Regions from separate parts of the Enterococcus sp. R12 genome, predicted to be linked through region 1. Evidence: predicted binding sites of a transcription regulator. Region 1 holds the regulator's gene; each other region holds the start of a gene.
The links. Region 1 encodes CtsR, which represses protease genes until heat stress. Its sites were predicted from a motif close to TTGGTCAAAAAAGGTCAAANA; they were not measured.

Region 1 (10,621 bases):
TGGTTGGCGCCCGCTCGGCGATTTTTGCTCCGTTGAAAAACATCGGGGTCATCATCGTCGATGAGGAGCACGAAGCCTCCTACAAGCAAGATGAAGCCCCTCGTTACCATGCGAGAGATTTAGCGATTTGGCGCAGCCAGTACCATCACTGTCCAGTGGTGTTAGGCAGTGCGACGCCGTCATTGGAATCTCGTGCTCGGGCGCAAAAAGAAGTCTACCGCTTATTGAAATTGAATCAACGGGCAAAAACCAGTGCGCAATTACCGCAGATCGAAGTCGTGGATATGCGTACCGAATTTGCCAATAAAAAGTATCAAACCTTTTCTCGTCCGTTACAGGAAAAAATTACAGACCGCTTGGCCCGCAAAGAACAGATCGTCTTGCTGCTGAATCGGCGCGGCTACTCTTCCTTCGTGATGTGCCGCGATTGTGGGTATGTTTTGCCTTGCCCAAATTGCGACATCTCCTTGACGCTGCATATGGATACCAAAACGATGCGCTGTCATTATTGCGGACATGAAGAACACATCCCCCATCGTTGCCCCAACTGCAATGCAGACAAGATTCGGTATTACGGAACGGGCACGCAAAAAGTGGAAGAAGAGTTGAAGGAACTGTTTCCCGAAGCGCGGGTCTTACGGATGGATGTCGATACCACCCGCAAAAAAGGCGCCCATGAAAAAATCTTGACCTTGTTTGGGGAGAAAAAAGCGGATATTTTGTTAGGGACTCAAATGATCGCCAAAGGCTTGGATTTCCCTGATATCACACTGGTAGGGGTCTTGAATGCCGATACCGCCTTGAATTTGCCAGATTTTCGTTCGAGTGAACGGACGTTCCAGCTGTTGACTCAGGTCAGTGGTCGGGCAGGTCGGGCAGAAAAAACCGGCGAAGTGGTGATTCAAACATTCAACCCTGAGCACTACGCTATCCAATTGGCGCAGTCGCAAGATTACGAAGATTTCTATCAAAAAGAGATGTGGATGCGGCACCAAAGCGGCTATCCACCGTATTATTTCACCGTCAAAATCACCTGCAGTCATCCCGAAGAGCAAGTCGCAGCTCAGAAGATGTTTGCGATCGCGCGGGATCTGCAGCAGGAGCTGTCACCACAAAGTATTTTGTTGGGTCCGGCACCCAGTGCGATTTTACGGGTGAAAAACCGTTATTACTACCAATTGATCATTAAATACAAAAATGAACCGCAGCTACCTGCTTTGTTGACCCGTCTGTTGGATCAAAGTCAAATCGATCAGCGCAAAGGATTGTACGTGTCGATTGACCAAGAGCCGTTGAATTTTATTTAGAGGAGAAAATATGCGTTATCCTATTATTATCACCCCCGATGAACGTCTTCGTCGGCAAGCAAAACCCGTCAAAGTAATTACCGATGAGCTCGTTCAGCTACTAGACGACCTTTATGAAACGATGGTCGCCCACGACGGGATCGGTATTGCCGCACCGCAAGTCGGCAAAAACCTGCAAGTGGCGATCGTGGAAGTCGAAGAAGACGACCGCTTTGAAATGATCAACCCTGAGATCATCGCTTCTTCTGGTGAATCCCTTGATGTGGAAGGCTGCTTGAGTATTCCCCACACCTTTGGGACCGTCAAACGAGCAGACGAGATCACTGTCCGCTATTTCGACCGAGAAGGAGAGGAAATGGAAGTGGAAGCATTCGGCTACTTGGCGCGTGCGATGCAGCATGAGATCGATCATTTAAATGGCGTGCTGTTTGTCGACAAGCTCGTCGAACGCATTCCTGAAGAAGACTTAGAAAAGTATATGGAGGAACATGAAAATGACTAAAATCGTCTTTATGGGTACCCCGGCGTTTTCCGTCCCAATTTTAGAAGGCTTGCTTGAAGCTGGCTATGAAGTGGCAGCAGTGGTGACCCAGCCGGATCGTCCCGTCGGTCGCAAAAAAACCATCACTCCGACCCCCGTTAAAGAAGCGGCGATGAAGCATGGCTTGTTGGTTTTACAACCAGAAAAAATCAGTGGGTCACCAGAAATGGAGCAGATTCAAGCTTTAGCACCTGATCTGCTGATCACGGCAGCTTTCGGCCAATTTTTACCTAGTGCGTTACTAGAAGTACCAAAGCATGGCGCTATCAACGTTCATGCGTCCCTACTGCCGAAATACCGTGGCGGAGCACCTGTGCATTATGCCATTATGGAAGGGGAGCAAGAAACGGGTGTAACCATCATGGAAATGATCAAAAAAATGGATGCTGGCGGTATTTTTGCTCAAGCTCGTTTGCCGATCACGGCCCAAGATGATGTGGGGACGATGTTTGATAAGTTGAGCCTATTAGGCAAAGACTTGCTGCTGGAAACTGTGCCGAAAATCTTGTCGGGAGAGCTGCAGCCTGTCCCGCAAGAAGAAGCAAAAGTCACCTTTTCACCAAATATCAGCCGTGAACAAGAAGCCATCGACTGGCAGAAAACGGCGGTGCAAATCGATGCCCAAGTCCGAGGCATGCGACCATGGCCGATCGCCTTTACGACACAAAATGGCAACCGCTGGAAACTTTGGCAAGTAACACCGCTGGAGCAAACGACGACAGCCCAGCCAGGAACGATCATTGAACGGACGAAAAAAACGTTGCTGATCGCTTGTGGGGAAGGCACGGTATTGGCTATCGATGAATTGCAGCCAGCTGGAAAAGGCCGACAAGACATTGCTGCATTCTTAAACGGCAGTGGACAACAGATTCAAAAAGGGGATCAGGTAGGTACCTATGAAGCGTAATCTTGGAGACATACAATATACAGTGCGCTTTGTGGCACTAGAAGCGTTGTTGCGAATCGAAAAAGGCGGTGCTTATTCCAATCTACTGTTGCGGGAATTGATGAATCAAGGGCGTTTAAATGACAAAGACGGTCGCTTACTGACTGAATTGGTGTACGGCACCATCAGTCGTCAGCTTTTATTGGATTATTATTTGGATCGCTTTATTAAAAATGCCCGCAAAGTCGACCCGTGGGTCAAAACGCTGCTGCGGCTTTCCTTGTATCAGATGCTGTATCTCGATAAAGTACCCGCCCATGCCATCATTCATGAAGCCGTGGATATTGCGAAAGCCAAAGGCAATCCGGGAACTGGAAAATTCGTCAATGGCGTCCTGCGCACGATCCAACGACAAGGAGTGCCAGACTTGGCATTGATCAAAGACCCAATGGAACGTTTAGCAACGGAAATCAGTTTGCCCCTGTGGCTAACGAAGAAACTAGTCAAACAAATTGGGATCGAAGAAACCAGTGAGCTGGGCTATGCCCTATTTGAACCCAATCATGCCAGTGGTCGTATCGATCTGCAGCGCATCTCGCAAGCAGCAGCGATCGAACGGCTACAAGAAGAAGGCATCGACGCACGACCAAGTGAGCTTTCCCCCTATGGGGTTGTGGCTGACAAAGGCTTTATGGCGGGCTCGTCTCTCTACAAAGAAGGTTTACTGACGATCCAAGATGAAAGTTCGATGCTGGTTGCCCCCGTTTTACAAGTAGCCCGAGACCATCAAGTACTGGATGCCTGCGCAGCACCAGGAGGCAAAACGACCCATATCGCTGCCTTCTTGTCTGCCGCAGAGGGCGGCAAAGTGACAGCACTGGATATCCATGCCCATAAGGTTAAGCTGATTCAGCAAAATGCCCAACGTTTAGGCGTCGAAGCAGTTGTGGAGACCCGCGTGATGGATGCGCGGGAGACGGCTCAAACCTTTGCACCCGAACAATTTGATCGCATCTTAGTGGATGCCCCTTGTTCTGGATTAGGGTTGATGCGCCGTAAGCCGGACATCAAATACAGCAAGACGGAAGCCGATTTCCAACGCTTGCCGCAGATTCAGCGAGAGATTTTGGAAAGTGCCGCCCCAACCCTGAAAAAATCGGGTATAATGGTCTACAGCACATGCACGATTCTAGCGGAAGAAAATCAACAAGTCGTGGCAGCGTTTCTCGCTGACCATCCTGAATTTGAGCAAATGCCTCTTGCGGTAGGACCGCTGGCAGCCGAAGCGGTTCAAGAGGATATGTTGACGATCTATCCGCAAGATTTTATGACAGATGGCTTTTTTATCAGTTGTCTACGCAAAAAGTAACGAGGTGAAAGAAATTGGAGATTCGTTTTCAAACAGATGTCGGCAAACGTCGCAACACAAACCAAGATTTTGCAGCAACCTATGTAAATAAAGCCAATGTGACATTGGCCTTGCTTGCCGATGGCATGGGGGGCCACCGGGCCGGAGATGTCGCTAGCCGTCAAGCAGTCAGTGAGATCGGCACCGCTTGGGAACAGACAGAGCTGACAGACAGTGAAAAAACTGCCCAATGGCTGATCCAAAAAATCCAAGCGGAAAGCCAAGTGATTTTCCAAAAAGGACAAGAACAAGAAGAACTTAGCGGCATGGGCACCACGATCATTGCTGTGGCCTTATTAGGCGACCAGTTTACGATCGCCAATGTCGGGGACAGCCGTGCCTATCTTTTACGCAATCAAGTGCTGACTCAAATCACAGAGGACCATTCACTGGTCAATGAATTGGTGAAGTCGGGACAAATCACGGCAGAAATGGCCTTGAATCATCCTCGCAAAAACGTTTTGACCCGCTCGATCGGTATGCCAAGCGAAGTCGAAGTCGATGTGGCGATCCACTTTATTGCAGACGGGGATTATTTGCTGCTGTGTTCAGATGGATTGACCAACATGGTCTCAGATGAAGAGATCACAGCAACGATCCAAGAAAACCCTGTGCTGGAAGAAGCAGTGCAATCATTGATCGATCAAGCCAACGAACGCGGCGGTGTCGACAATATCACGGTATTATTGATTAAAGTTGGAGGAGAGCGCCCATGATCGAAATTGGGAAGAAGATAAACGGCCGATACAAAATCATCGGCAATATCGGCAGCGGCGGAATGGCAAATGTGTTTTTGGCGCATGACTTAATCTTAGACCGTGAAGTGGCAATCAAAGTGCTTCGTTTTGACTTCCAAAACGACCAAAGTGCGATTCGGCGCTTTCAACGAGAAGCCTTGGCGGCGACTGAGCTGGTTCATCCAAACATCGTAACCGTTTATGATGTCGGCGAAGAAGACGGCATGCAGTTTTTGGTGATGGAATATGTCAAAGGGATGGATCTCAAGCGCTATATCCAAACGCACTATCCCGTACCTTATTTGCAGATCGTTGATATCATCCAACAAATTTTATCAGCGGTGGCATTGGCCCATCAGCACCGCATCATTCACCGGGACCTAAAGCCCCAGAATGTGCTGATCAATGAAGACGGCGTGGTGAAAATCACCGATTTTGGGATCGCGATCGCCTTATCAGAAACATCGATCACCCAAACCAACTCGATGCTAGGCTCGGTGCATTATCTTTCACCAGAACAAGCACGAGGCAGTATGGCGACCAATCAATCAGATATTTATGCGATTGGGATTATCCTCTATGAAATTTTAACGGGCAAAGTACCCTTTGATGGCGAATCAGCCGTAACGATCGCCTTGAAACATTTCCAAGATGAGATCCCTTCGATTCGGATCTATGACAAAAATGTTCCGCAATCGCTGGAAAACGTCGTATTGAAGGCGACCGCCAAAGAACCGGCGGATCGGTACAAAACTGCCGATGAAATGCGAGCGGACCTTGATACCGTGTTGTCTCCTGACCGACTCAATGAACCGAGATGGGAACCTCATGCCCTGATGGATGAAACGAGAGTGCTGACTCCTTTGGAAGCAGCCCAAGTCGAAACGCCGCCAGTAGAAGAACCCGTAGAAGATAAGGTTGCGGATCAAGCTGAAGAACCAGCGCAGCCGAAAAAGAAAAAACGCAAACGGTGGCTGCTGCTGCCCATCATTATGGTGATCGCACTGCTAGGCATAGGCAGTTACTTCCTATTCGGCGGTGGTCGGGGAGATGTGGCAATTCCTGAAGTCAGTGGCCAGACAGAAGCAGCTGCCCGTGCCGAGCTGGAAGCTGCTGGTTTGCAAGTGGCAGACGAGGTAGAAGAAATTGAAGACGATGAAGTCGAAGCAGGCAATGTCGTCAAGACCGATCCGCCAGAAGGCAATGAAGTCAAAAAGAATTCCGTCGTGACTCTTTATATCAGCAGCGGAGCCAAGAGAATCACTCTTGATGATTATGAAGGTCGTTCCTTCGAAGAGGTGAAGGAAGAACTGATTGATCTAGGCTTTGATGAAGACAATATCAAATCAGAATTAGAAGAATCTGATGATGTCAGTGAAGGGGACATCATTAGTCAGTCACCTGCGGCTGGACGTGAGATTTCGCCAGTTGATGGTGAAATTACCTTTAAAGTTAGTTCGGGACCAGATACCTTTGAAATGCTCAACCTTATTGGACTAACGGAGGCAGAGGCTCGTGCAGAATTGACCTCTCGAGGAGTCGATGTAGCGCGGATCATTAGCACGCCTCAGACGAGTGATGAACCGGAGGGCACAGTTGTTGGGCAAACGCCTAATAGTGGCGAGGCTGTCGTAACATCAAAAACTGCAATCACGCTATTCATTAGTAGTGGTCCTCAAATGACAAATGTGCCGACTGTGATCGGACTTACGCAATCAGAAGCCGAAGCAGCAGTCCGTCGTGCAGGATTAACACCGAATACTAACCGCGAATACGATGATAGTGTTCCTGAAGGTCAAGTGATCTCCGTATCACCTGAGGAAGGTTCTTCAGTCGTTGCCGGTTCGCAAGTAACGTTAACGATCTCAAGAGGACCAGAGCAAGATTCTTCTTCAACTACCCAAAGCAGTAGTTCAGATGACTCCTCGGATTCAACGGCTACGAGCGAAAGCAGTTCCGAAAGTGATTAGAAACTAGCTAAAACCCAATATTTTAACCAAGCAGCCTTCGGGGACCAAAGAATTTTCTTTTTGTTCCCCGATGAGTTGCTTGTTTCTTTTTGTAGCTAAAAAAGCTGAAGCGAGGGATAAGTGTCTTTAAAATTTCCTTTAGACCTTCCTTTTGTGCAAGCGTACATCTTTCCAAGGATTCAAAAATTGGGTATAATGAAGGTCAGAATTAGTCAAGGGAGGGAATGAATTGAGTCATCACAACACTTCCGATTTGATTGAAGCATATTTGAAGAAAATTCTTGAAGACAGTGAAACCATTGAGATTCGTCGCGCAGAAATGGCAAATTTGTTCAACTGCGTGCCCTCACAAATAAATTACGTGATCAATACCCGCTTTACCGTTCAAAGAGGCTATGCGGTTGAAAGTAAACGCGGCGGGGGCGGCTATATTCGGATCGAGAAAGTCAAAATTACTGACAGCCACCACTATTTAAAAGAAATGAATCAACTATTCGATGAAACCATCTCGGAAAAAGATGCGTATGCAATAATCCAGAAACTTTATGAGGAAGGAATCCTGTCCAAGCGAGAAGGCAATTTATTGTTGACCGTCATCGCGAAAGCAGTTCTAGGACGTTCTCCTTATGAAAATAGAACACGAGCAGATTTGCTCCATGCAATTCTAGAACGATTAAGTTACGAAGACAGGAAGTGAAAGAGATGGATGAATTATTCACCCAACGCGCGAAAGCCGTTTTGGCTATCGCCCAAGAAGAAGCAAAATACTTTAAGCACCAAGCGGTAGGTTCTGAACATATTCTATTGGCACTGGTCATTGAACAAAACGGGATCGCTGGCAAAACGTTACGGGAAATGAATATCACAGAAAACGATATTCGTGAAGAAATCGAACATTTAACAGGGTACGGCACCGTTCGTCAATACCCAGAAAACGCCTATCTCGCGTATTCACCACGAGCAAAACATACATTTGCTTATGCAGGGGATGAAGCCAAGCGTTTAGGGGCACCACAGATCGGTACCGAACATCTATTATTAGGCTTATTAAGAGACGAAGACATTTTGGCTTCACGAATCATGCTGAATCTCGGCTTGAGTCTCGCGAAAATGCGTCAGCTTTTGAAGAAAAAAATGGGCTTCAATGAAAGCAAAACCAACGGAAGTGCTGGTCGTCGTCGTCCAGCCCAAGCCAAAGCGCAGCAAGGAACACCGACCTTGGATTCCTTAGCCCGTGATTTGACCAAATTAGCCCGTGAAAAACGGCTAGATCCTGTTGTCGGTCGTGCCAAAGAAGTCAAACGGCTGATCCAGATCCTTAGCCGTCGGACCAAAAACAACCCTGTTCTCGTTGGGGAACCTGGTGTTGGGAAAACCGCGATCGCCGAAGGCTTAGCCCAAAAAATCATCAATGGGGAAGTCCCAGAAGACATGCAAAACAAACGTTTGATGATGCTGGACATGGGGGCTTTAGTTGCTGGAACGAAATACCGTGGAGAATTTGAGGACCGAATGAAAAAAATCATCGATGAGATCTATCAAGATGGTCAAATCATCTTATTCATTGATGAATTGCATACACTGATTGGGGCCGGCGGAGCCGAAGGGGCGATTGATGCCTCGAATATCCTGAAACCAGCCTTAGCCCGTGGAGAATTGCAAACTATCGGTGCCACGACATTAGATGAGTACCAAAAATACATTGAAAAAGATTCTGCGTTAGAACGCCGTTTTGCCCGAGTGCAAGTCGACGAACCAACACCAGAAGAAGCGGAAGAAATTTTACGGGGCTTGCGTCCTCGTTATGAAGAACATCATGGGGTGGAAATTTCTGATGATGCGTTACACGCCGCTGTGCAATTGTCCGTACGTTACATCAATTCGCGCCAATTACCAGATAAAGCCATCGATTTGATGGATGAATCAGCAGCCAAAGTGCGTCTAGACAAAACCGATGAAAGTTCGGAATTGGCAGATCTACAAAACGAGATCGCTAACTTGATCGAAGAAAAAGAAGCAGCCATTCGCCAGCAAGATTTTGAAGCAGCAGCTCGTCTGCGGATCAAGGAAAAGAAATTGACCCAACAACTGACGGAAGTGGCGTTTATGGAAGTCAAAGAAGCGTCAGGCTATGCCGATAGTGTTACTGCAGAAGATGTTGCTACGGTCGTTTCCCAATGGACTGGTGTACCTTTGCAACAGATGGAGAAAAAAGAAAGCGAACGCTTGTTGGATCTTGAAAAGATCTTGCATCAACGGGTAGTTGGCCAAGAAGAAGCGGTCAAAGCAGTCGCTCGTTCAATCCGTCGCGCCCGCAGTGGGTTGAAAGACCCCAACCGTCCAATTGGTTCCTTCATGTTCTTAGGCCCGACTGGTGTCGGGAAAACCGAGCTTGCTAAAGCCTTAGCGGAAGCGATGTTTGGTAGTGAAGATGCCTTGGTTCGTGTCGATATGTCCGAATTTATGGAAAAATACAGCACGAGCCGTTTGATCGGTTCACCGCCAGGCTATGTCGGCTATGATGAAGGTGGGCAATTGACGGAAAAAATCCGTTCAAAACCTTACTCCGTCATCTTATTGGACGAGGTGGAAAAAGCCCATCCCGATGTCTTCAATATCCTCTTGCAAGTGCTAGATGATGGTCATTTGACGGATGCCAAAGGTCGGAAGGTCGATTTCCGCAACACGATTTTGATCATGACCTCTAATATCGGTGCCCAACAAATCCGCGAAGAAAAAAGCGTTGGATTCAATGTCACTGATTTAACGAAAGATCACCAAGCGATGCAAAAACGGATCTTAGAAGAGCTGAAAAAAGCCTTCCGTCCAGAGTTCTTGAACCGTGTGGATGAAACAGTGGTCTTCCAATCCTTAGGTGAAGGGGAGATCCACGAAATCGTGAAGATTATGAGCAAAGCGATCATCAAACGGTTAAGCAACCAAGACATCCAATTGAAGATCACGCCATCTGCCATCGATGTGATCGGTAAAGCTGGTTTTGATCCAGAATATGGGGCACGGCCGATTCGTCGAGCATTGCAAAAAGAAGTCGAAGACCGTTTAAGTGAAGCACTCCTATCAGGACAAATTCATTTAGGTGACAAAGTGACGATTGGTGCTTCCAAAGGATCGATCACTCTCAATGTCAAAGAGGGACAAGCACGGGTCTTGCAACAAGTTTAAGTCGAGCCAATAACGGCAGCGGCGTTTCTATGGTCGAGTAATCGGCACCCATAGAAACGTCGCTTTTTTGTCTTGCTATGTCTAGTAGTGATCAAGTGATCTCTATTAATTATGATTGATGATTCACAAAAAAATATCCTTCTAAATAGCTTTATGACAACGGTTGATTAACGGAAAAAGCGATATTCGTGAAAAAAAGAGTAACGAGACCTCTTGGAAAGAACCCTGCTGTGTGATACTATGAATGAGTTGAAAAAAGGAGGAGTATTATGGTTGAGATTATCGCCACGGTGGAATCGATCGAGCAAGCACAGCAGCTCATCCCTTATGTTGATACATTGTTTTTTGGAGAAGAGACATTCGGGCTGCGCCTACCGGCCTCTTTTTCTCGTGAAGAGCAAATCAGACTGATCGACATGGCCCACGAAGCTGGAAAGAAAGTGACGATCGCAGTCAATGGCATCATGCATCCAGAAAAAATGAAGCGGATTCCAGAATACCTAGCATTTCTGAAGACCAATCAAGCCGATCAAATCGCTCTCGGAGATCCTGGGATCATTTACCGCATGAAGCAAAATCCAGAATGTGC
Region 2 (10,621 bases), 780 kb from region 1:
GGTGACTTGATTGCATTTATCGAATACATCTTCCATGCGCTGTTTTCTTTCATGCTGTTTGCGACTGTCTTTACGATGTATCCACGAGCGGCGGTTTCTGCTCGTCGAATCCAAGAAGCGTTAGATGCGACTTCTGAAATCAAAGAGCCAGAACAGCCAGTGACAGAAACTAAGACGAAAGGCTTCTTGGAATTCAAAAATGTTACCTTTGCTTATCCAGGACATGCTCAAAGTCCAGTGATCCGTAATGTTAGCTTTACCGCTTCACCAGGGGAAACCGTGGCGTTTATCGGTAGTACCGGGAGTGGAAAATCAACCTTGATCCAATTGATCCCACGTTTTTACGACGTCAGTGAAGGCCAAGTTTTGGTGGATGGTGTTGACGTTCGGGATTACAGCTTAACGACGTTGCGCAACAAGATCGGGTTTATCCCTCAAAAAGCGTTGCTATTTACAGGGACGATCGCAGAAAACCTACGCTATGGGAAAGAAGATGCCACGCAAGCAGAGCTGGAACGAGCAGCCGAGATTGCGCAAGCGGCAGATTTCATTTCTCGCACACCAGATGGCTTTGATGCTCACTTGGCAGAAGGCGGAACCAACTTCTCTGGCGGACAAAAGCAACGCCTAGCGATTGCCCGTGCGGTGATCCGCCAACCAGAGATCTATATTTTTGATGATAGTTTTTCTGCATTGGATTACCAAACGGATGCAAAATTGCGGGCACGCTTGAAAAAAGAAACCACAGAATCGACCGTTTTGATCGTTGCTCAACGAGTAGGAACGATCATGAATGCCGATAAGATCGTCGTCTTGAACGAAGGCGATGTGGTTGGCATCGGCACCCACAAAGAACTGCTGCAAACTTGTCCAGTATACTACGACATTGCGGCGTCACAATTATCAGAGGAGGAGTTGGCACAATGAAAGCAATCTCTTCTTTAAAACGGTTAGGTGCTTACATCAAACCGTACAAAGTACAATTTATCCTAGTCTTGCTGTTTACTGTTGCAACCGTCGGCTTCAATGCGGCCATGCCGTATGTTTCTGGATTACCGACGACAGAGATCAGCCGCAACATCGCCGCTGGCGAAGGCGTTAATTTTGATTACGTGATCCTTTGCTTGATCTGGATCGCAGTCGTTGGTGTCGGTTACTGTTTCTCACAATTGATGTCAGGGCTGCTGATCACCAACGTTGTCCAATCTGCGATGCGAGATTTGCGGCAAGATATTGAAGAAAAAATCAATCGTTTGCCCGTTTCTTACTTCGACCGCAACCAACAAGGGAATATCTTGTCACGGGTGACCAATGACGTGGATGCCGTCAGCGGTGCGATGCAGCAAGCCTTGATCGGGATCGTCAATGCCTTCTTAGGAATCGTTATGGCGGTTTCCATGATGTTTTACATCAATACCTACATGGCATTGGTTTCATTGATCATGATCCCAGCCTCCTTATTGATTTCTCGCACGATCGTCAAAAAGTCGCAAAAAGACTTCCAAGGCATGCAAAATGCGTTAGGGGATCTGAACGGCTACGTACAAGAAAACATGACTGGATTCAGTGTGTTGAAAGTGTATGGACGGGAAAAGCAAACACTTGAAGGGTTTAAAAACGTTAACCACCAGTTGCGCTATTACGGCTTTCGTTCTGCCTTTGTTTCAGGATTGATGATGCCGTTGGTGCAAATGACCGCTTACTTTACCTATATCGCAATGGCAGTCATGGGGAGCTTTTACGTGATCAGCGGCGTGATCGTTGTTGGTCAGCTGCAAGCATTCATTCAATACATTTGGCAAGTCAGTCAGCCAATGGGGAATATTACCCAGCTGTCTTCCGTCTTGCAAAGTGCCTCAGCAGCAGCAAAGCGGGTCTTTGAAATCCTAGATGAGGAAGAAGAGCCAGTCAATCAAACCGATATCCAATTGCCAGAACAAATCAGAGGCGACGTGACCTTTGAACATGTCGGCTTTGCCTATGATCCGAAAAAACCGTTGATCAAAGACTTGAACTTTGAAGTCAAAGCTGGACAAACCGTGGCGATCGTGGGACCAACAGGTGCTGGGAAAACCACCTTGATCAATTTGTTGATGCGTTTTTATGATGTCAATGAAGGGGCCATCAAGATCGACGGCATCGACACGAAGAAAATGGAACGTCACGATGTTCGGTCACTATTTGGGATGGTCTTACAAGATGCATGGTTGTACGAAGGCACGATCGGCGACAACATTCGCTTTGGGAAATTAGATGCCACCGATTATGAAGTCGTTGATGCAGCGAAAACCGCCAACGTCGATCACTTCATTCGCACGATGCCAGACGGCTACGAAATGATCATCAATTCTGAAGGGGACAATGTCTCCTTGGGGCAAAAACAATTGTTGACCATCGCTCGGGCAGTCATCTCTGATCCGAAGATTTTGATTCTCGATGAAGCCACCAGTTCGGTGGATACCCGCTTAGAAGCGCTGATTCAAAAAGCAATGGATAAAGTGATGGAAGGTCGTACCAGCTTTGTGATCGCCCATCGTTTGTCAACGATTCGTGAAGCAGATCTGATCTTAGTGATGGATCAAGGGTCGATCATTGAAAAAGGCAATCACGAAACCTTGTTGGCAGCTGGCGGCTTTTATAGCCAACTGTACCAAAGTCAATTTTCAGAAGAAGCCGAGTAAGCCCAAAAGAGCGTCCAGTCTGACTGGCGCTCTTTTTGCATTGTCGCAAGGGTGGTGCTATAGTGAAAAAAGAAAGCGCAGATCCGTTTATGGATTGGAAGGAGAAGTTGATGGACAAAGAACAATCAGGGAATGAAACCCACAAAACAGTTTCGCCAGCCTCGTTGCAAGGAACACCTTGTTTTGTGGCAAAAAATGCGACGATCGTAGGAAACGTGACTCTAGGAAAAGAGAGTACGGTCTGGTTTCAAGCAGTGATTCGAGGCGATGCCAATCGCATCGAAATCGGCGCGCGTACCAATATTCAAGATGGAACGATCATTCACGTTGATCACGATGCCCCGACGATCGTGGAAGACGATGTGACTGTTGGGCATCAGTGTATGCTTCATGGCTGTACCATCAAAAAAGGGGCGCTGATCGGCATGAGCTCGATTGTTTTGAATCATGCAGTGATCGGTGAAAATAGCTTGTTAGGTGCTGGTTCGTTAGTAACGGAAGGAACCGTCATTCCGCCCAATGTGTTGGCGTTTGGTCGTCCTGCACGAGTGATCCGTCCGTTGACAGAAGAAGAAATCGCCAAAAATCAGGCAAACATCACGCATTACGTGGAAAATGGGTATGCTTACCAACAGGGCGAATATGGTGAAGTCTGACGCCGAACCAAAAGACGCAAAAAGGTGTACGAATTGCTTCGTACACCTTTTTTTATGCAAGCTTATTTCAATTTGTTTGATTCCATGATCTCGTCGATCAAGCCGTAATCTTTGGCTTCTTGTGCGGTCATGAAGTTGTCACGATCGGTGTCGCGTTCAATCACTTCGATTGGTTGACCAGTACGTTCTGACAAGATTTTGTTCAGACGTTCGCGGGTTGCCAAAATGTGGCGGGCAGCAATTTCGATCTCAGTTGCTTGTCCTTGTGCGCCACCTAATGGTTGGTGGATCATGATTTCTGCATTTGGTAATGCAAAGCGTTTGCCTTTTTCACCAGCGGTCAATAAGAATGAACCCATAGAAGCAGCCATCCCCATAACGATGGTTTGAACATCGGCTTTGATAAAGTTCATGGTATCAAAGATCGCTAGACCAGCAGTAACGCTTCCGCCAGGCGAGTTGATGTACAAGTAGATGTCTTTTTCAGAATCTTGCGCGTCCAAGAATAAAAGCTGAGCAATGATCGAGTTTGCTAAGTCATCGGTTACTTGACCACTCAACATAATGATCCGGTCTTTTAATAGACGAGAATAGATGTCATACGCTCTTTCACCGCGAGATGATTGTTCAATGACTGTAGGAATTAAATTCATAGTGATAGTCCTCCTAAAAATCGTTATAGATATAGTTTAGCATAAAGTTTTCGCAATATCTAAGAGATAGTATACCGATTAGGTCAAGAAAGGTCAAATAAAAAGTTCGTTATCTTTTTTGCGAAACTTTCAAATATGATACAATATGAAAAAAGGAATGAGGAAGGATCGAAGAATGGCAGTAGCAATAGCAGGTTTGATCGGCGTCTTAGTGGGCGCATTGTTAGTAACCATCATTTTTAATTTACGCATTCGGTATGAGGAGCAAAAAGAAAAACAACGCCGTTTGTTGGAGCATAAAGTCAAAGAAATCGAAACGTTGGTTTTATTGAATCAAAAAATCAGTGAGATTCTACAAAAACGGGTCATGCTGATGGATGAGTATGTCAGCTTTGATGCCTTTGACGACTGTTATATCACCATCGATGATTTTGCCTATCTACAATCTTTTGCGGCGCAAAACAGTTTTTATCTACCGAATTTTTTCTTGGAAGAATTTTTCAAAAAAATCGGAACACGTCGGGTGATTTTATCCCCAGAGGAAACTGTTAAAATCGGTGGGTATACCTATAAAGGCGGTCGGATCATTATGGAAAATTTCCTTGATCAATTAGTCGAAATGGTCAATGAGCGTAAAACCCAAATGAAAAACATGACGAGCGAACCGTTGACCTATTTTTCAAAAACGATTTGATTCTACTGGTCAGCCGTTTTCCTTGGTTAAGGCAACCAAACCAGAGTATCGACGGTTGCGCTTTTTTAACTGATCACACACACTCTTACTGCGATCATAGTAAGGGTGTTTTTCTTTGACCGAAACAAAGCGTTATTATGCATTAAGAGGATCGAAACAAACAGAGGCTTTTTGGTTCTAGGAGATTCCATGGTAAAATAAAGAGTGAGAATGGAGTGAAAGAATGATGGTACAAATCGTTGCCCACCGCGGGAGTAGCGGCAACCGACCTGAAAACACGCTACCAGCATTTGCGGAAGCGGTGCGGGTCAAAGCTGATATCATTGAGTTAGATGTACATCTATCAAAAGATGGCGGCTTGATCGTCATGCATGATGAAACGGTTGATCGAACGACCAACGGCAAAGGTCGGATCTGTGACCTGACGGTTGCTGAACTAAAAGAACTCAATGCTGGCAGCTGGTTTTCTGAGGAATTCCAAGCCGCCAAAGTCCCCACACTAAAAGAAGTGTTGGATTTACTTGCAGCGAAGAATTATCGTGGCATTTTGACGATCGAATTAAAAACCGATCATTATGAGTATGAAGGAATCGAAGCCAAAGTATCCGACTTAATTAATAGTCAAGAATGGCCCTTTACTCATTGGTATTGTTCCTTCAATATCGAGACCTTGGATCGGATCCATGCGATCGAACCGGATGCGACCCTTGATTTTATTATGGGACGCGGGGAAGACAAACCACCGTTGGCGCTCAGCCGACCGTATATCGAAGGAATTCATCCTGCCTATCGCTGGGTCCAAGAGACAGCAACGGTCTTAACTGATTTTCCGATCGCGATCCGTCCGTGGACTGTCAACGAAGAAGCGGCGATTCGCACCTGCTTGGCTCTGGGGTTGACGGGGATCATCACCGATTTTCCAGAAAAAGCTCGGGCAATTGTGCAACAGGTCCGCGAGGAAACAAAAGGATGAAAAAAGTCTTAGTAATCGTGGGACCGACCGCAGTCGGCAAAACCGCCTTGAGTATCCAGTTAGCCCAAAAATACCATGGGGAGATCATCAGCGGGGATTCCATGCAAATTTACCGTCAGTTAGATATCGGTACCGCCAAAGTGACGAAGGAAGAAATGGCAGGGATTCCTCATCATTTGATCGATATTCGTGGGATGACGGAAGCATACTCTGCCGCTGATTTCCAGCAAATGGGGCGTGAAGCCATCGAGACGATCCAGCAGCAAGGAAAGCTGCCGATCGTTGTAGGGGGAACAGGGTTATACATCCAAGCGCTTTTGTATGACTTTCGTTTAGGGGCAGAAGAAGGCGACCCAACGATTCGTCAGCGTTACGAACAAGAAGCAGTAGTCATCGGCAAAGAAGCTTTATGGCAAAAGCTGCAGGCGGTCGATCCCTTGGCAGCAGCGAAGATCCACTACAACAATGAGCGGAAAGTGATTCGTGCGTTGGAGGTTTTTGAAACGACTGGCGAAAGTATCGCTGCACCAAAAGAGACACCACAAGCTTTGTACGATTTCTTCATGATCGGGTTAACCACTGAGCGAGAAGTGTTATACCAGCGAATCAATCAGCGGGTGGACTTGATGATGGATCAAGGCTTGATCGAAGAAGCAAAAGCTGTTTTGCAGTATCCAGAAACGCAAGCCGCTAAGGGGATCGGCTACAAGGAATTTTTGCCCTATTTTCAAGGGCAGGCCACATTGGAGGAGACCATTGAGCAAATCAAGCAAAACTCACGCCGCTACGCCAAGCGGCAGCTGACGTGGTTCAATAACCGAGCACAGCCCCGATGGATTGATTTAGTGAGGCAACCTGAAGAACAACGTACCCTTGAAACAGAAATCGACCAATGGTTGGAGGAGAAAAGATGAGCCAAGAACGTGTGATTCTTGTCGGAGTAGAAACGGAGAAAAACTATCTTCATTTTGATTCGTCAATGAAAGAATTGAAAAGCTTAACAAAAACCGCCAATGGTGAAGTTGTTTTTTCACTGGTGCAAAAACGGCAGCAAGTCGATCGACAAACCGTGATCGGCAAGGGGAAAGTTGCGGAATTGCAGCAGTTGGCAGAAGCACATGAAGCAGATCTAGTGATCTTCAATCATGAACTGACACCAAGGCAAAGCCAGTTGATCGGTGATGCGCTAGAAGTGCCAGTGATTGATCGCGTTCAGCTGATCCTTGATATTTTTGCGATGCGTGCCCGTTCCAAAGAAGGAAAGCTGCAAGTAGAATTGGCGCAGCTGGATTATTTGCTTCCACGCTTGATAGGGCAAGGAAAGAACATGTCTCGGCTAGGGGGCGGAATCGGAACGAGAGGACCAGGGGAAACCAAGCTGGAGACCGATCGTCGACACATCCGCAACCGCATCACCATCATCAAACGGGAATTGAAGGAAGTGGCAGCCCATCGAGACCGGACACGCCAAAAGCGCAAAGACAGCCAAGTCTTTCAAATGGGCTTGATTGGTTATACCAATGCTGGAAAATCAACTATTTTAAACATTTTGACCAGTGCGGATACGTATGAACAAGACCAGTTGTTTGCGACACTTGACCCTTTGACGAAACGCTGGCGGATGCCAGAAGGATTCGAAGTCACCATTACCGATACGGTTGGTTTTATCCAAGAATTGCCGACCCAATTGATTGATGCGTTTCATTCCACACTGGAGGAAAGTCAAAACATGGACTTCTTGCTGCATGTCGTCGATGCCAGTTCCGAAGAACGGGTCCAGCAAGAGGAGACGGTCTTAAAATTAATGGAGGAACTTTCTTTGACCCAATTACCGATGTTGACGGTCTACAATAAGGCGGATCGCATCGACGCCGATCAGTTTGTCCCAACACTATTTCCCAATGTCTTGATCTCAGCAAAGAGTACCAAAGGCAAAGAGCGCTTGACTCAGGCGATCAAAATGGAATTGATGCAGATCATGCAGCCTTATCATCTGGTGTTGCAAGCCGATGAAGGCAATGCGCTGAATCGTTTAAAACGGGAGTCGCTAGTGTTGAGTAATGCCTTCGATGAAGCAACACAGACCTATCATATCAAAGGATTTGCGCTGGAGGATACCTATCCACTACGCAGAATGGCGCAAGAACAGGAATAAACAGAAACGGTGCAACCGATGCACCGTTTTTTTGTGGTGACAAAATTATGGGAGTATAAGTGGTTTGACTTTCTTCAAGTGCAAAACCCGAACATTTTTGGCTAAGGCACCATTTCTTCCAGAAAAAGGACTGCTTGAACATGCGATCAAATCAAGGGCCCAATGGAAAAATCAAAAAAATTTGCATTCATGTCACTTTTTCTAACATCAGGGGTTGACACACAAAAAAAGAATTGGTATAGTTTCCATAAAGTTACGCAGCATCATTGAAACGGAGGGGAGCCAAGTTATGCGGGAAAAAGAATTGCGGCGCTCAATGTCAGTCTTTCCTATCGGAACAGTCATGAAATTGACCGATCTCACCGCCCGTCAAATTCGTTATTACGAAGAACAAGAATTGATCCACCCGGAACGCAGCGATGGCAATCGACGAATGTATTCGCTGAATGATATTGATACCTTGCTAGAGATCAAAGACTATCTTTCCGATGGACTGAACATGGCGGGAATCAAACGAGTTTATGAAATGAAAGTTGCCAAAGAAAAAGAAGCGAAGAACAAACCGCCGCTGACCGATGAAGATGTACGACGAATTTTTTATGATGAACTCTTGGCTCAAGGTGGATTGAATCAACAACAGCCATACCAGCAAAAAGGTCCACGAATGTAGAGCATTAGTAGATCGTTGCTGTGATATAAAAAAAGAATTGGGAAAAAGGAAGGGATACTATGCCAAAATTTGAAAGAACTGCCGAAGACATCAAACAAATCGTAAAGGATGAGAACGTGCGCTTTTTACGCTTGATGTTTACTGATATTTTAGGAACGAACAAGAACGTTGAAGTACCTGTAAGTCAATTAGATAAAGTACTGGAAAACAAAATGATGTTTGACGGTTCTTCTATTGAAGGGTTTGTCCGTATTGAAGAAAGTGACATGTATCTGTATCCTGATTTGTCCACCTGGATGATCTTCCCTTGGGAAAGTGAACATGGCAAAGTGGCTCGTTTGATCTGTGATATCTACAATCCAGATGGCACCCCATTTGCAGGCGACCCTCGTGGCAACTTAAAACGGGCATTAGCTGACATGCAATCCCTTGGTTTTACTTCTTTCAATCTTGGACCAGAACCCGAATTTTTCCTATTCAAATTAGATGAAGCAGGCGAAATCACAACGGAATTAAACGACAAAGGCGGCTACTTCGATTTTGCCCCAACCGATCTAGGGGAAAACTGCCGTCGCGATATCGTATTAGAATTAGAAAGCCTTGGCTTTGAAGTTGAAGCGTCTCACCATGAGGTGGCACCAGGGCAACACGAGATCGACTTTAAATATGCGGATGCAGTGGAAGCATGTGACAACATCCAAACCTTCAAGCTTGTCGTGAAAACCATTGCTCGTAAACATGGCTTGCATGCGACCTTCATGCCAAAACCATTATTCGGTATCAACGGTTCAGGCATGCACTGCAACATGTCCTTGTTCAAAGGTGATGAAAATGTCTTCTTTGATGAAGAAGGACCAATGCAATTAAGCCAAACAGCGTATCACTTCTTAGGCGGTTTGATCGAACACGCCCGTGCTTACACGGCTGTCTGCAACCCAACCGTCAACTCTTACAAACGCTTAGTGCCAGGTTACGAAGCGCCTGTATACGTGGCATGGTCAGGACGCAACCGTTCACCATTGATTCGGGTACCAGAATCAAGAGGCTTGTCAACACGTTTGGAATTGCGTTCGGTTGACCCATCCGCTAACCCATACTTAGCAATGGCTGTTTTATTACAAGCAGGACTTGATGGCGTTAGACGTGAGTTGACACCACCACCAGCTGTTGACCGCAACATCTACATCATGAACGAAACAGAACGGGCAGAAGCACAAATCGAAGATCTGCCATCAACGATCCACAATGCCATCAAAGCATTGCGTAAAGACCAAGTGATGATCGATGCCTTAGGCAAACACATCTATGCCAACTTTGTCGAAGCAAAACGATTAGAATGGGCAGCCTTCCGCCAAACAGTCTCCGAGTGGGAAAGAGAACAATACTTGGAACTCTATTAAAATCGCAAAAAAAGCCGCTAGAGATAAACAATCTAGCGGTTTTTTTATGATGAAACCAGCGTTTATCCTATTGACTCTGGTTTTATTTATTTCCGATCGTCAATAGCTACTTGATCAAAGTTTGGGAAAAACCATTGCGAAGCTAGAGCGGTTCTGTCTATAAGAAGTGTAACTCTTGACCATTGGGAAAAATCAAAAAATACCAGTCGGGCGAGGACTGGTAAGAGGAAGAAAAATAGTTTTGGTATAAAACTAGCATAGTCGGTCAAAGTAAAATGAACCTTAAAAAGTAGAAAGTTTCTTGTAAGAAGTCCTTATTCGTCAAAGGTTTCCAGCTCAGATAGTATTTTTGCGGGGACTTCTGATTGAGGGACTTCATTGGGACCAGAAATGATGCGGGTCTTACTGATTTCTGCTTTGACTAAAGTATTTGGAGCCAATGGTTTTACATTTTCGCCCGTCAGGTCATAGGTCATGAGTTCTTTTTCACCATTTTTCTTTACGAATTCAAAGGTGTATTTGTAGGTAAAAGAGCCATCTATTTTTTCACCAGAATCGCTGTAGGTTTGTGTCTTTTCAGGGACTTTGTTGGGCGTGATAGCATAAGCCGTGATGCCGCGATACGTTGTTGCATAGTACGTGTAGCCGAAATAGCCGGCTACGACAATAATCAAAACGCCAAGCGTTACTAGTAGTTTTTTCATGGGTGTCATTCCTTTCCATTACTAGCATCACTATA
Region 3 (10,621 bases), 1.8 Mb from region 1:
AAGCATGATATCGCCGTTTACGCCGCCCACACCAATATGGATATTATTGAAGACGGTTTGAACGATTGGTTTTGTGAACTGCTAGAAGTTGAACCAGATACGTACTTGAAGCAAACCCATCAAGTAAAAATGAAGAAACTAGCTGTATTTACACCTGTTGAATCGGCACCAGCATTGCGAAAGTCATTAGGAAAAGCTGGTGCTGGTCAGCAAGGCAATTACCAAAACACCAGCTATTCATTGATTGGCACCGGTCGCTTTACACCACAGCAAGCGGCGCATCCAGCCATCGGTGAGATCGGAAAAGAAGAACAGGTGCAAGAAGCGAAAATCGAAGTCATTTTTCCAGAAACGATCGAGAAAAAGGTCCTTTCGGCAATGATCGCTGCTCATCCTTACGAAGAGCCAGCTTATGATCTGTATGCCTTAGACAATTTGCCGAAGACCTATGGAATCGGACGGGTTGGCAACCTCGCTGAGCCTCTTTCCATTGATCAGTTTGTCGCACGTGTCAAAGAGCGGTTTGGTTTGACTGCTTTACGGGTTGTCAGTTTTCCTAATGCACCTGAAAAAATTCAGCGAATCGCCATTTGTGGCGGCAGTGGTCAATCGTTTTATTCCGATGCCTTACGCCATCAAGCGGATGTGTACATCACTGGCGATATCAGTTACCATTTCGCCCATGACATGCAAGCCAATGGGTTGATCGGGATCGATCCAGGGCACAACATCGAAAAGGAATGTATTCCTCGGTTTATTGAGAAATTCAATCAGTGGAAAGCAGAAGAGAACTGGGCTGTGACCTTTGTTCCTTCCACCACTTCAACAAATCCATTTGACTATAGATAGGAGAATCTTTTATGTACGAAAATTTATTGCCTCGCTTTTTAAAATATGTCAAAACAGAAACTCGCTCAGATGCGACAAGCACCACAACACCTTCCACCCAAACACAAGTCGCGTTTGCTAAAGAACTGCAAAAAGAACTTGAAGAACTAGGGTTAAGCGATGTTCATTACAATGAATCAAATGGTTTCGTGATCGCAACATTACCAAGTAACGTCGATCATGACGTGCGCTCCATCGGTTTTATCGCCCATATGGATACCGCCGATTTTAATGCAGAAAATGTTGATCCGCAGATCATCGAAAATTACGATGGCGAATCGACCATTAAATTAGATAAAGAAGGAAAATACACATTAAACACAAAAGATTTTCCGAATTTAAAAAATTATGCTGGCGAAACCTTGATCACTACTGATGGTACCACTTTATTAGGTTCTGATGATAAGTCAGGTATTGCAGAAATCATGACAGCCATGGAAATTTTACTGAAAAACCCAACGATCAAGCATGGGGAAATCAAAGTCGCATTTGGACCTGATGAAGAAATTGGTGTTGGTGCCGATAAATTCGATGTGGAAGATTTCAATGTTGATTTTGCCTATACAATGGATGGCGGTCCAGTAGGAGAATTGCAATACGAAACCTTCAATGCGGCGCAAGCTGAAATTACGATCCAAGGAAAGAATGTCCACCCTGGAACTGCTAAAGACACCATGATCAACGCCTTGCAACTAGCAGTCGATTTTCAAAATGCGCTACCTGCTGATGAAGTTCCTGAGAAAACCGAAGGGACAGAAGGGTTCTTCCATTTGATGAGCCTTAGTGGTTCAGTAGAAGAAGCGAAAATGGCATACATTATTCGAGATCATGACCGGAGTCGTTTCGAAGAAAGAAAAGCACAATTATTAGCGGTTCAAGAAAGCTTGAATGCCCGCTTTGATGAACCACGAGTGCACGTTCATCTATATGATCAATACTACAACATGAAAGAAATCATCGAAAAAGATATGAGCATCATTGATTTAGCGAAAGATGCGATGAAAGCAGTTGGAATCACACCGATGACAGAACCTGTCCGTGGTGGGACCGATGGCTCGAAAATCTCCTATCTAGGGATTCCAACCCCGAATATCTTTGCTGGTGGAGAAAATATGCATGGACGTTATGAGTTCGTCTCACTACAATCAATGATGAAAGCGACCGATGTGATCGTGAAAATCGCCGAACTGAATGCGCAAGCATAGCAGCAGCTTCTTCATTGAAAGAAAAGAATAACTTTAGGGCTGGGAACTCTTCACGCAGGTCTTGCGTAAGGCCCGGCCTTTTATTAGGATGTGAATAGGATGAAAATTCTCGTATTATACAACGATACAGCGGGGAAAAGTGAAGCAAAAGAAACAGCAGAAAAATTCCAAGCCTATGTGAACGAACAAGGCGATGAGCATCAAGTGTTTTTACAAGCATCAAATCCCGATGTTGACCCTGAGGATGTTAAAGAGGCAGCCAAGAAACATGCGGTCGATACGATTGTTATTATTGGTGGGGATGGAACGATCCATCATGGGCTGCAAACATTCAAAGAAAAGCTGGATGAGCTGAAGATCGGGATCATTCCTGGAGGAACGGTAAATAACTTCGCTCGAATGTTGGGTATTCCAGTCAAGCCAGAAGAAGCGTTTGAGAATATTTTAACAGGGGTTGAACGTCCGATCGATTATGGGATGGTCAATGATCAAGTAATGATCTCGACGATGACCATTGGTCTTTTAGCAGATACTGCAGCAGCAACTTCCCAAGAAGAAAAACAACAGTACGGTCCGTTGGCGTTTATGAAACGGTTCATTCATCTGTTGATCAAAAAGAAACAATACAAATTGGAAGTCATCGCTGACGAACGGAAATGGCAGGGGAAAAGTCAATTACTGACGATCGTCATGTCGAATTCAGCAGGTGGGTTTAAGAACTTTGATGAAGAAGCAAAACCTGACGATGGCTTGTTCCATGTTATTCTTTTGCCAAAATTGAACATTTTACGGTTTATTTTGTATTTGCCAAGAATCATTCGTGGTAGAATTGCCAAAGTACCAAGTGTTGAATATTTCACTGCCGCAAAGGTCTCGATCAAGGCGAAAGAAAAAACGGTTCATACTCGGACCGACGGCGATCCAACGGATGATCTGCCAATCGAGATGAAAGTTATTAAGCACGGGTTGACGATGTTGGTACCTGAGGAAGCACAAGAATCAAAATAATGGTCCCTACGATCAATCATATGGAGGAAATGGATGGATGCACTGATTTACAATCCATTGTGGTTTTATTTAATTGCAGTCAATCTTTATCTTTTCTGTCTGATGGGTTATGATAAATATCAGGCAGTAAAACAAGGTTGGCGGGTTCCCGAAGCAAATCTCCTTTTTATGGGGGCGATTGGCGGCGGATTAGGCGGTTTGATCGCGCAACGCGTGTTTCGCCATAAAACAAGAAAGAAGAAGTTTTATTTCTTTTTTGCTTTCGGCACCGTTTTTGCTATCCTGCTGATGGTCTTTTTCGCATAAATTCGGTTTAACAAGCAAGGAGTTAATATGAAAACTAAAGTGAAGTTCGCCCTTAATTTACTTTTACTAGTAGGCATTCTGGGTGTGATGTATTTTTTTGTCCGTAACTCGATGATGGAAATTTTAGCGGGGCTAAGAGAGACCAGCTTTCTCGTCGTCTTACTGGTTATGGGGCTTGGCACATTGTACCTAGTGATTGAAGGACGAACAGTTAAAGAGATCGCAGTGACTTTTCAACCGGAATTCACCACCAAGGCGGGGTTTCTAACCGTCTGTTACAGTGGGTTTTATCGGATCGTGACGTTTGGCGCGGGCACCTTGATCTCAGAGGTGAATTTTTATCGTAAAAATGGTTTGCAGTTGTCACAAGGGGTTGGGGTCACCACCTTACACATGGTGATGTATAAGTTTGCCATATTGACTTATGCGATCGCTGGGTTGATCATTCAATTCTCGTTATTTTATGACAATGCGCCGAATATGATTTGGGTGATATTGGCGGGGATCGTACTCGTCTTTTTGATCATTGCCGCTTTATTGGCACTTTCTGTCAGTATCAACATTCAAGTCTTTTTTGTGATCGTCAGTAATAAGCTGTTCAAAAGTGCGACATTAAGAGGAATCGTTGACAAATGCAACACCCAGATCTATTCTTTGCGAGAAACGGTCAATGCGATCATTACCGACCGCACCGCTTTCTTACGCATCTACCTTTGGAATCTTTTGAAGATGCTGCCTTGGTACGTGATCCCTTATGTGATTCTTGTCGTGCAGCACCCAGAGATCGATTTCTTGTTGACGTTATCCTTCATCAGCTTTGCCGTCGTCTTGTCCGGGGTGATTCCAACACCGGCAGGGATCGGTTCCTTTGAATTTATTTATATGCTGCTTTTTGGTCCATTAGTCGGCACAGTCGATGCAGCATCTTCTATGCTGTTGTATCGCTTAGCGACATTCATTTGGCCCTTCATTATTGGTTTTGCATATGTAATGAAAGAAAAGCGCAAAGACATTAGCCAAGAGCTGACAGAGCTTAGAAAAGAAAAAGTGGAAAGTTAAAAAAACGCTTATCTTCGAGTAGAGGATAAGCGTTTTTTTTAGTCTTTCAAATCAATGATCCGATCAACAAAGGATTCATAGAATTCAGCTTCATGGGAAACGATCAGAACGGTTCCGGGAAAAGCTGCCAGGGTTTCTTCCAAATTGTTTTTCGTGTCTTGATCGATATGGTTGGTCGGTTCATCAAGAATCAAAAAGTTGCTTTTGATCAGCATCATTTCAGCTAACTTCACTTTTGTCTGCTCGCCACCACTTAATAATTTCAATTCCTCTTGAGCAAGCTGGCTAGGTAATCCCGCACGAGAAAGTTGTCGTCGCAATTCTTTGTTGGTTGCCTTTGGGAAAAGATCCTCGAGGTATTGCAGAGGCGTCTGTAATGGATACTCCCAGTCAAGATCTTGAGAAAAGTAATTAAACTTTGTATGCTGTGGGTAAGAAACGGTTCCTTCAATTGCAGGGATCACACCAAGTATTGTTTTGATCAACGTCGATTTACCGATCCCATTAAATCCCCGAATCGCAATTTTTTCGCCATAGCGGATCGTTAGGTTGATTGGCGATAGTAAAGGCTTTTGGTCATAACCGATCACTAGATTGGTCGTCTCTAATGCCAAGGTCGTAACGATCGGTGCCAAATCAAATCCTAGATGCGGTTTAGGGACATCTTGGGGTGGGGTCAAACGTTCGATTTTTGCCAATTGTTTTTCACGACTCTTTGCCATTGTTGAACGAGAACCAGCTTTGTATTTACGGATATAGCTTTCGGTTTTCTTGATATGCTCTTGTTGTGCTTCGTATTGCTTCATATAACTTTCATTTTGCAGCGTTTTTAGCTTTAATGCTTTGTCTAAATTCCCCGTATACTTAGAAAGCTTGCCAAATTCGATATCAATGATATGGGTCGTGATTTCATTCAAAAATTGACGATCATGAGAAACGACTAAGTAGGTACCAGTAAAGTCCTGTAAAAACTCAACCAGCCATTTGATATGCTCATCATCTAAGTGGTTGGTCGGTTCATCTAAAATCAGCATGTCGGGTTTTTCTAGCAGCATTTTTGCTAAGATCAATTTTGAGCGTTGACCACCACTTAAGGAAGCAAGGGGGGTATCCATGCCGAGAACCGAAATACCTAATCCTTCTGCTAAATCATCGATCAATGTATCCATTTGGTAGAAATTTCCTTGATCCAATTGATTTTGCAATTCACCGGCTTTTTCTAAAAGCTTATCGTCAAGACTTTCGCCATAAGCAGTATAAAGATTTGCGATCTGTTGTTCTTTTTCGAAGTCTTCTGCAAAGGCAGAGCGCAAAAAATCACGGATCGATTGCGTTTCATCAACATTGACATATTGATCCAAATAGCCCATTTTCAAATTTTTCGGAAATTGAACAAAGCCATCGTCTGGGAGAATTTCTCCTGTAATGATTTTGATTAAAGTACTTTTGCCGGCGCCGTTCCGTCCAATCAACCCGACTTTTTCCCCACGGTTGATTTGAACGGAAACATCTTCGTAAAGCAATTTGTCGCCAAATTGTTGGCTAATATTTGTTAATGTTAACATCGTTTCCTCCATATAAAAAAGCTGTAAACAGTAGACGTTACAGCTAAGTAGATAATCTTACTGAATAACTATCGCCAAAGAGCGATCAAAAGGATCAGGAAAATCGATTGTTCCTGACCAATCAGGACCTAGCATACCATTGCGGCTTCCTATCTGTCAATTTTCATGAAAGAATACTGAAAAAAATCTTGATCTTCGAGGGAAATCTTTTGACCATTACTGACCAATATTGTATAATAGAAGAGTAGAAAAAAGGATGCTGCTTGCAGTGTACTAATTTTTCTGACTACCATTTTGGGAGGGAAAAGTATGAACCCAGAAAAAATGACGACTACATTACAGAGTGCCATCGCGGAAGCACAGCAGATTGCCATGACGCGTCACCACCAAGAAATCGATATTCCGCATTTATGGAAGATTTTATTGCAAGCCAATCAATTCGGCCGCAATTTTTATACGGATACAGGTCTTGATGTCGATGCATTTGAAAAAGAAGTCGACCAGCTACTAGATGAACTGCCTTCGGTTGAAGGAGGAAATGTTCGTTATGGTCAATCCATGAGTCAAAATCTGTTTCATCTTTTGTCTGAGGCAGATCAATTAAAAAATGAATTTCAAGACGAGTATCTTTCCACAGAAATCGTCCTTTATGCGTTGATGAAATTGAAAAATCATCCATTGACGGTGTATTTAAAGAAACAAGGAATCACCGCGAAAGAAATCAAGCAAACGATCGAAACATTAAGAGGAGGGGATCGTGTGACCTCACAAAATCAAGAAGAACAATACAAAGCATTAGAAAAATACGGCGTTGACTTGGTCCAACAAGTCCGCAGCGGAAAAATGGACCCCATTATCGGACGAGACGAAGAAATTCGCGACGTGATTCGCATCCTTTCTCGGAAAACAAAAAACAATCCCGTTTTGATTGGTGAACCGGGGGTTGGTAAAACAGCCATTGTTGAAGGATTGGCTCAACGGATCGTGCGAAAAGACGTCCCAGAAAACCTAAAAGACAAAACGATCTTTTCTCTGGATATGGGTGCCTTGATCGCAGGTGCCAAGTTCCGAGGTGAATTTGAAGAGCGTTTGAAAGCCGTCTTACAAGAAGTGAAAAAAGCCGATGGACGGATCATTCTCTTTATTGATGAGATCCACAATATTGTAGGTGCTGGTAAGACGGAAGGCAGCATGGATGCTGGAAACTTACTAAAACCAATGCTGGCAAGGGGAGAATTGCATACGATTGGCGCAACCACCCTTGATGAATACCGTCAATACATGGAAAAGGACAAAGCCTTGGAACGTCGTTTCCAAAAAGTGTTGGTACAGGAACCAACCGTTCAAGATACGATTTCGATTTTACGTGGGTTGAAAGAACGGTTCGAGATCCATCATGGCGTCAACATCCATGACAATGCGCTTGTTGCTGCTGCGACCTTATCCGATCGGTATATCACGGACCGCTTTTTACCAGACAAAGCCATCGATTTGATCGACGAAGCAAGTGCCACGATTCGGGTGGAAATGAATTCGATGCCTACCGAGCTCGATCAGGTCACTCGACGTTTGATGCAACTGGAGATCGAGGAAGCCGCACTGAAAAAAGAATCCGATGATGCATCGAAAAAACGTTTAGGCATTTTACAAGAAGAATTGGCGGAATTGCGTGAAGAAGTCAATACCATGAAAATGCAGTGGGAAACGGAAAAAGAAGAAGTCAATGCAGTTTCCAATAAACGGGCAGAGATCGATAAAGCCAAGCATGAGTTGGAAGATGCTGAAAATAACTATGATTTGGAACGGGCAGCTGTTCTTCGTCATGGGACGATTCCACAACTGGAAAAAGAACTCGCTGAATTGGAAGAAAAAAACCAGGACGAAGGCATTCGGATGGTTCAAGAGTCAGTGACAGAAAATGAGATCGCCTTAGTCGTGGGCCGCTTGACAGGAATCCCTGTTGCGAAATTAGTGGAGGGCGAACGAGAAAAACTGTTGAAATTAAATGAGACCTTGCATCAACGAGTGATTGGACAAGACGAGGCAGTCGATGCCGTCAGTGACGCAGTCATTCGTTCCCGAGCTGGTCTGCAAGATCCAAATCGACCATTAGGTTCCTTCTTGTTCTTAGGACCGACCGGCGTCGGTAAGACCGAATTAGCGAAAGCGTTAGCGGTCAACCTCTTTGACTCTGAAGAGCATATGGTTCGGATCGATATGAGCGAATACATGGAAAAACATTCGGTGTCTCGTTTGGTCGGTGCCCCTCCAGGCTATGTTGGATTTGAAGAAGGCGGACAATTGACCGAAGCCGTTCGACGCAATCCATACACGATCGTCTTATTGGATGAGATCGAAAAAGCCCATCCAGATGTCTTCAATATCTTATTGCAAGTGCTTGATGATGGCCGTTTGACAGACTCAAAAGGACGCGTCGTTGATTTCAAAAATACCGTCTTGATCATGACTAGCAACATTGGCTCTCAAGTCTTGCTAGATGGCGTGACTGCAGAAGGGACGATCCCAGAAACTGTTGCAGAAACTGTCCGTAATCTCTTGAGAGGCCATTTCAAACCAGAATTCTTAAATCGGATCGACGATACGATTTTATTCACACCGCTTAGTCTAAGCGATGTGACAGGCATCGTCGACAAGATCATCGCACAGCTTTCACAACGACTGGAAGTCCAAGATATACTGTTGACGATCACTGAAGAAGCCAAACGCTGGATCGCTGAAAATGCTTATGAGCCAGCGTATGGTGCGCGACCTCTCCGTCGGTTTATCACAAGAGAAGTCGAAACCCCATTGGCAAAAGAAATCGTTGCTGGCAGAGTCTTACCAAAGACCCAAGTCACGATCGAATTATTGAACGATCAGCTGGTTTTTGAAAATACGCCAATGACCGAGTAATAAAAAGAGAACAAATGAATAAATACAAAACGATGGTTGCCATTTCATTGGCAGCCATCGTTTTTTTGTCTATCAACATATGACAAAAAAGTTCTCCTTGCTTGTTGTTTGGAGGAAATTCGCACTTCGATTATACTGTTCTTATGGAGTAGGAGAGGAATGAAAAGATGAATACTTTTTTTGAAACGTTGAATGAGCGAAAAGGGGAATTGCTGACAGCTGTCTTTGAACATTTGTCATTGTCGATCATTGCGCTGCTCGTGGCGATCGTTATTGCTGTTCCTTTAGCTATTTGGCTGGTTAATCATAAACGGGCAGCGGAAGTCGGCCTACAAATAACGAGTGTGTTACAGACGATTCCATCACTGGCACTGTTAGGTTTATTGATCCCATTCGTGGGGATCGGAACGCCGCCTGCATTGATCGCACTAGTTATTTATGCGTTATTGCCGATCTTTCAAAATACCTATATTGGCCTTTCGGAGATCGATCCATCAATCGAAGAAGCTGCTGCGGCATTTGGTATGTCTCGGATGCGCCGATTGATCAAAGTCGAGTTGCCGATTGCTTTGCCTGTCATAATTTCTGGGATTCGCACGGCGCTGGTCTTGATCATCGGAACAGCGACCTTAGCCGCTTTGATTGGCGCTGGCGGGTTAGGTTCCTTTATTTTGTTAGGGATCGATCGAAATGCGCCTGAGTTAACGTTGATTGGTGCGATCGGGTCTGCCTTGTTGGCGATTGTTTTCAGTACCCTGATCCGTTACCTGCAACATTTAAAACCGCGCTATACCTTGATCACGTTGGCAGCAATCATCTTGCTGATTGGTGGGGTTTCCTTTTCACAAAGCGGATTTTTCGCTCCCAAAACCATTACCATCGCAGGAAAACTAGGATCTGAACCAGATATCTTGATCAACATGTACAAAGAATTGATTGAACAAGAAGACCCTGATGCCCAAGTTGAACTAGAGCCAAATTTTGGAAAAACCTCTTTCTTATTCAGCGCATTGGACAATGGTCAAGTTGATATATATCCAGAGTTTACTGGTACCGTGTTGGAGAGCTTAGTTGAGGTACCAGAAGAGCTTGCGAGTCAAAACCTTGACTCCGACGAAACCTATACCGAAGCAGTCAATCTATTGAAGGATCAGTTTGAGATGACCTTGCTTCAGCCGATGGCGTATCAAAATACCTATGCATTGGCTGTCAAAAAAGAATTTGCTGAGGAAAATGGACTAACCACGATCTCTGATTTGAAGAAAATCGAAAATCAAATCAAAGCTGGCTTCACCCTCGAATTCATTGATCGGACGGACGGATATGCGGGGATCCAAGAACTTTATGGGCTAGATTTTCCAAGTGTCCAAAGTATGGAACCAGCATTGCGTTACCAAGCCATCAATAATGGTGATATCAATCTACTGGATGCCTATTCCACGGACAGTGAATTGCGTCAATATGGCTTAGTTATTCTAGAAGACGATCAGGAACTATTTCCACCTTATCAAGGAGCGCCTTTGATGAAAGAAGCCTTTGCCAAGGAACATCCAGAAGTCGTCCGTGCATTGGAAAAGTTGGCAGGGAAAATCACCGAAGAACAAATGAGTGAAATGAATTATCAGGTCAATGTCGAAGGAAAAAATCCAGCAGAAGTCGCACGTACCTTCCTGATAG

Region 2: a site for CtsR is predicted at 4,070-4,090, ahead of clpP (ATP-dependent Clp endopeptidase proteolytic subunit ClpP). Genes of this name have one in related genera too.
Region 3: a site for CtsR is predicted at 6,238-6,258, ahead of clpB (ATP-dependent chaperone ClpB). Genes of this name have one in related genera too.

What each region holds. Positions count from the first base shown of each region.
Region 1 covers NZ_CM176874.1:3,499,537-3,510,157, reverse strand. The annotation lists gene priA (primosomal protein N') at 1-1,307, shown strand, start outside; gene def (peptide deformylase) at 1,318-1,809, shown strand; gene fmt (methionyl-tRNA formyltransferase) at 1,802-2,755, shown strand; gene rsmB (16S rRNA (cytosine(967)-C(5))-methyltransferase RsmB) at 2,745-4,103, shown strand; gene ACTW1R_RS16310 (Stp1/IreP family PP2C-type Ser/Thr phosphatase) at 4,118-4,858, shown strand; gene pknB (Stk1 family PASTA domain-containing Ser/Thr kinase) at 4,855-6,849, shown strand; gene ACTW1R_RS16300 (CtsR family transcriptional regulator) at 7,079-7,546, shown strand; gene ACTW1R_RS16295 (ATP-dependent Clp protease ATP-binding subunit) at 7,552-10,032, shown strand; gene ACTW1R_RS16290 (peptidase U32 family protein) at 10,302-10,621, shown strand, end outside.
Region 2 covers NZ_CM176874.1:697,692-708,312, forward strand. The annotation lists gene ACTW1R_RS03235 (ABC transporter ATP-binding protein) at 1-927, shown strand, start outside; gene ACTW1R_RS03240 (ABC transporter ATP-binding protein) at 924-2,681, shown strand; gene ACTW1R_RS03245 (gamma carbonic anhydrase family protein) at 2,744-3,337, shown strand; gene clpP (ATP-dependent Clp endopeptidase proteolytic subunit ClpP) at 3,400-3,990, opposite strand; gene ACTW1R_RS03255 (hypothetical protein) at 4,166-4,684, shown strand; gene ACTW1R_RS03260 (glycerophosphodiester phosphodiesterase) at 4,908-5,657, shown strand; gene miaA (tRNA (adenosine(37)-N6)-dimethylallyltransferase MiaA) at 5,654-6,571, shown strand; gene hflX (GTPase HflX) at 6,568-7,812, shown strand; gene ACTW1R_RS03275 (MerR family transcriptional regulator) at 8,102-8,482, shown strand; gene glnA (type I glutamate--ammonia ligase) at 8,542-9,882, shown strand; gene ACTW1R_RS03285 (YxeA family protein) at 10,197-10,586, opposite strand.
Region 3 covers NZ_CM176874.1:1,732,324-1,742,944, forward strand. The annotation lists gene ACTW1R_RS07965 (Nif3-like dinuclear metal center hexameric protein) at 1-849, shown strand, start outside; gene pepT (peptidase T) at 861-2,093, shown strand; gene ACTW1R_RS07975 (diacylglycerol/lipid kinase family protein) at 2,193-3,101, shown strand; gene ACTW1R_RS07980 (DUF1294 domain-containing protein) at 3,135-3,407, shown strand; gene ACTW1R_RS07985 (lysylphosphatidylglycerol synthase transmembrane domain-containing protein) at 3,435-4,466, shown strand; gene ACTW1R_RS07990 (ABC-F family ATP-binding cassette domain-containing protein) at 4,505-6,031, opposite strand; gene clpB (ATP-dependent chaperone ClpB) at 6,341-8,944, shown strand; gene ACTW1R_RS08000 (ABC transporter permease/substrate-binding protein) at 9,112-10,621, shown strand, end outside.